DNA from 2 places in the Pantoea sp. SM3640 genome. Region 1 is predicted to be linked to the other one. Evidence: predicted binding sites of a transcription regulator. Region 1 holds the regulator's gene; the other holds the start of a gene.
The links. Region 1 encodes CRP, which controls carbon source genes, mostly activating them, when cyclic AMP is high. Its sites were predicted from a motif close to ATGTGANNNNNNTCACAT; they were not measured.
Positions count from the first base shown of each region.

Region 2: cdd (cytidine deaminase) is a predicted target of CRP. The motif match lies at 903-920, and genes of this name have one in related genera.

Region 1 is NZ_CP064872.1:233,184-235,387, forward strand. It holds gene IV493_RS01055 (YccS/YhfK family putative transporter) at 1-604, opposite strand, end outside; gene crp (cAMP-activated global transcriptional regulator CRP) at 662-1,294, opposite strand; gene IV493_RS01065 (OsmC family protein) at 1,598-2,002, shown strand.
Region 2 is NZ_CP064872.1:1,154,410-1,156,613, forward strand. It holds gene cdd (cytidine deaminase) at 1-854, opposite strand, end outside; gene IV493_RS05350 (CidB/LrgB family autolysis modulator) at 975-1,667, opposite strand; gene IV493_RS05355 (CidA/LrgA family protein) at 1,660-2,052, opposite strand.

The sequences.
Region 1 (2,204 bases):
TCTGCTGGTGAGCCAGCAGCGGCGGCAGCGCTTTTTCGGGATCGGTCAGCTGCGTCAGAAGGGTATATTTGGCGTCGCAGTAGTTGGCCAGCTCGCGGTAGATCAGGCTCAGGCTCTCACGCATCGGCTGCTCTTTCCACAGCCAGAACCAGAACCAGTTAAATACCCCATACCAGAGCGTGCCGCCGATATAGAGCAGCGGAGTGACATAGATGGGCATGCGGCCAATCAGGCTGAGGGTAAAGATGGCGGCAATAAGGGTGCCGGGCAGCAGGCGACCATGCAGCGGGCTGATCTCACCGGTGACGCCAAGCAGCAAAGGCATAGCGAAGAGGATCAGCGGCAGTGGAATCGCATGCAGGGTGAGCCACTGGATCAGAAAACTGCCGAGGGCAAACAGGCTGCCGCCTACAATCAGACGTTTGAAGAAGCGTTTATGCGGAGTATCAAGACCGGCGATATTGCAGCAGGCGGGCACTAACGAGAACAGCAGACCTTTTTGCAGGTCGCCAGCCAGCCAGCCCAGCGCCACCGGCAGACAGAGCACCAGCGTTTGCCGCAAGGCGTAGTTAACTTCAGGATGGTAAATGATTCGACGCCACATCGGCCCAACACAAACAATAACGGCGTGATGTTGCCATCACGCCGTGGATGACAGGAATTAGCGGGTGCCGTAAACGACGATGGTTTTGCCGTGTGCGGAGATCAGGTTCTGATCTTCCAGCATCTTCAGAATACGGCCCACGGTTTCACGTGAACAACCCACAATCTGGCCAATTTCCTGACGAGTGATTTTAATTTGCATGCCGTCGGGATGCGTCATGGCATCTGGCTGCTTCGCCAGGTTAAGCAGAGTCTGTGCAATGCGTCCGGTAACATCGAGGAAAGCGAGATTACCCACTTTTTCAGACGTGACCTGCAGGCGACGCGCCATCTGCGAGGAGAGTCGCATCAGGATGTCGGGGTTAACCTGGATCAGCTGACGGAATTTCTTGTAAGAAATCTCCGCTACTTCGCACGCGCTTTTCGCACGTACCCAGGCGCTGCGCTCCTGACCTTCTTCGAACAGGCCAAGCTCACCAATAAAATCGCCCTGATTCAGGTAGGAAAGAATCATCTCTTTGCCTTCTTCATCTTTAATCAGAACCGCGACGGAACCTTTCACGATGTAGTAAAGCGTTTCTGCTTTTTCACCTTGATGAATCAGCGTACTTTTGGATGGATACTTGTGAATATGGCAATGGGACAGGAACCATTCGAGTGTAGGGTCTGTTTGCGGTTTGCCGAGAACCATTCGCTATTATCCTCTGTTGTAATCGTGCCCAAAATACAGGGGGCAGTTTTCCCTGTCAGGCGGTGAAAGCTTCAAGCGTTTCCTTTTCAGGAAATTATTCGGGCCGCATCAGGCGCAGTGCGCATCATTCTTCCCGGCTTCGCCATCGGGTGACGAAAAATATTTTCAGCACTGTTTGTAGCACAGCTTTTGCCGACTGTCTTCTGTTGTCTCGCTTCAGCTACGGGCGGATTTCTCTGGATTGCTGTTTACCAGGTGAAAGCGTACTCTGGCGACAAAACAGCGTATTCCGGAGTAAAAATCATGCAGGCAAGAGTGAAATGGGTAGAAGGGCTGACATTCCTCGGAGAATCCTCATCCGGCCATCAGATACTGATGGATGGCAATTCGGGTGATAAAGCGCCCAGCCCAATGGAGATGGTGCTGATGGCGGCGGGCGGATGCAGCGCGATTGACGTGGTTTCAATTCTGCAAAAAGGCCGCAACGATGTGGCTGATTGTGAAGTAAAACTGACCTCAGAACGTCGTGAAGAGGCGCCGCGAATCTTTACGCACATCAACCTGCATTTTATCGTGAGTGGAAAAGCGCTCCAGGATAAAGCGGTCTCACGCGCCGTCGATCTTTCGGCGGAAAAATATTGCTCTGTGGCCATCATGCTGGGTAAAGGTGTGACGATTACGCATAGCTATGAGGTGGTTGAGCTGTAGTCATTGCAGACCTGCTAACTTCACTTCCAGTGTCTGCTGCAGGTTGCTTTAAGACTGTGCCTGCGCAGAGAACCGGGTCAGATCGGAAAGACGCAAAAACCGCCATCCATGGCATGCTCGGCCCGCGCAATTACGCACCTCATCCCTGAGGTGCGCCCGTGACCGGGCCAACGCGTTGCGTTGTTCAAAAACGCTCCAGGCG
Region 2 (2,204 bases), 920 kb from region 1:
CAACCAAATGTCTCAAGCGTCGCCTGCGTGGCGGCGAACTGGCTTAACGTGGCATTTTCTACTTCGGCTAAAACCGCTTTTTTTATCTGACGAACATCGCCGCCCTGCATGTTCAGCAGGACCAGTGCTGCCTGAAGCGGTGGGAAGCTCGGGTTAAACGCAGCATTTTCCGCATAACGACCAGCCACAATCTTGTCATCCGTGGTGAGCAGCGCAACACCCGCATGGGACTGGCTGTAGGGCGCGTGGCTGGCATTGGCGGCGGCAACCGCAGCCTGCACCAGCTCATCACCTTCGGCCACATAGCCGTGATCCACCTCGTCCATCAGGAAGGTCGTGATGTCGAGATCGCGCGGGCCAAAGGCATCCGGCAGATAATCGGCCAAGGTGCTGATTGCACGCTGCGGCAGGCTGATGCGAATGCTGGTGCCGCTGTTCAGTTCATTCATAAACTGACGGCAGTGACCGCACGGCGTGTAGTTCACGGTGATGGTCTCAAGCTGGCGCTCACCGCGCAGCCATGCATGAGTAATGGCGCTCTGCTCAGCGTGAACCGTCTGCTGCATCGGCGTGCCGACAAATTCCATGTTAGCCCCGAAGTACCAGTTGCCGCTCACGCCACGGGCAATCGCCCCGACGTTGAAATGGGAGACGGTGGCAACGGCGCAGGACGCCGCCAGCGGCAGCAGCGTCAGCGCCAGCGTATCGGCATCCATCTGCGTCTGCTGCTGCAGTGCGGCGACCTGGTCGGCGCTGAGCACCGCGTGAAAATTGGGATCGTCCAGCAGGGGAGCGAGTGCAGTTTGCAGCGTTGACGGCAATGCCTCAAAAGCAGAGAGGAAACGGGAATGCATGTGAGCCTCATTAAATTCAGCAGGGTGATGTGCCAGTCACCGGTTTATATGTGATCCACATCGCTCTGACAATGTAACCTGTGTTGCATGTTTCAACTTTGCGAGATCTCTCGCAAACTTTCAGCCAAACCAGTGCATCAGCAGCGGAAAAATAAAGGGTGCCAGCAGGGAGGTGATGATGCCGCAGATCACCAGCGCCAGAGAGCTGAATGCCCCTTCCTGATAGTCAAGTTCCGCGGCGCGCGCGGTGCCCAGCGCATGCGACGCATTGCCAATTGCCAGTCCACGCGCCGCTTTCGATTTCACGCCCAGCAGATTCAGCACCGTGTGTCCGAATACCGCCCCCAGTACACCCGCAATCAGCACGCAGATAGCGCTGATGGCGGGGATGCCGTGCAGCGAGCCGGAGACGGCCATCGCGATGGGCGTGGTCACGGATTTAGGCACGATGGTGGCGGCAATTTCGGGTGTGGCACCCATCCACAGGGCAATGGCGGTGCCTGAGATCATGGCGGTCAGGCTGCCGATAAAGCAGACGCCAATAATCGATTTCCAGCGGGCGCGGATCTGATGCATCTGCTCATACAGCGGCAGTGCCAGCGCCACCACCGCCGGTTGCAGCAGCTGATTAAGAATCTGGCTACCGGCGAAATAGCGCGAGTAAGGAAGCTGCAACAGCAGCAGTATCGGGATAATGATCGCCATCGCGACCAGCAGCGGATTAAGTAGCGAGATTTTCAGCCGTATCGCCAGCTTGCGCGCCAGAAAAAAGGCCGCCAGCGTCAGTGGCAGTGACCACCATATGTCACTCATCGGCTGACTCTCCGGCCGGACGGCGGCTGTGAAGCTGGTGGGCGCTGACGCCGACAATAGAGAGCACCAGGAAAGTACTGACCACACAGGAGACAACAATCGGGCCAAACTGTGCGGTGAGGATATCGGTGTAGCTCATCACCCCGACGCTGATTGGCACAAACAGCAGCGCCATATAGCGAATCAGCAGATGACAGCCCGGTTTTACCCAACTGACCGGCAGGATTTGCGACGCCAGCAGGGCGAACAGAATGAGCATTCCCAGGATGCTGCCAGGCAGCTTAATGGGCAGCAGCGAAGCGATGCCGATACCAGCGTATAAGCAGAGATAAATGATGATAAAGGCGCGAAGATATTGTCCGCAGACAGACAGCACGGTGAGCATGGCAGGCTCCTGTTTTCACTGAGCTTCATCATACGCATTAACCGCTTAGCGTGCTAGCGATCACATTTATGCCGCGGAGTAGCAGCAACGGGCAAAGCGTTTCAGCACAAGGAAGCGGGGCAGTAGCGGTGAGAATGCGAAGCGGGGAAAAT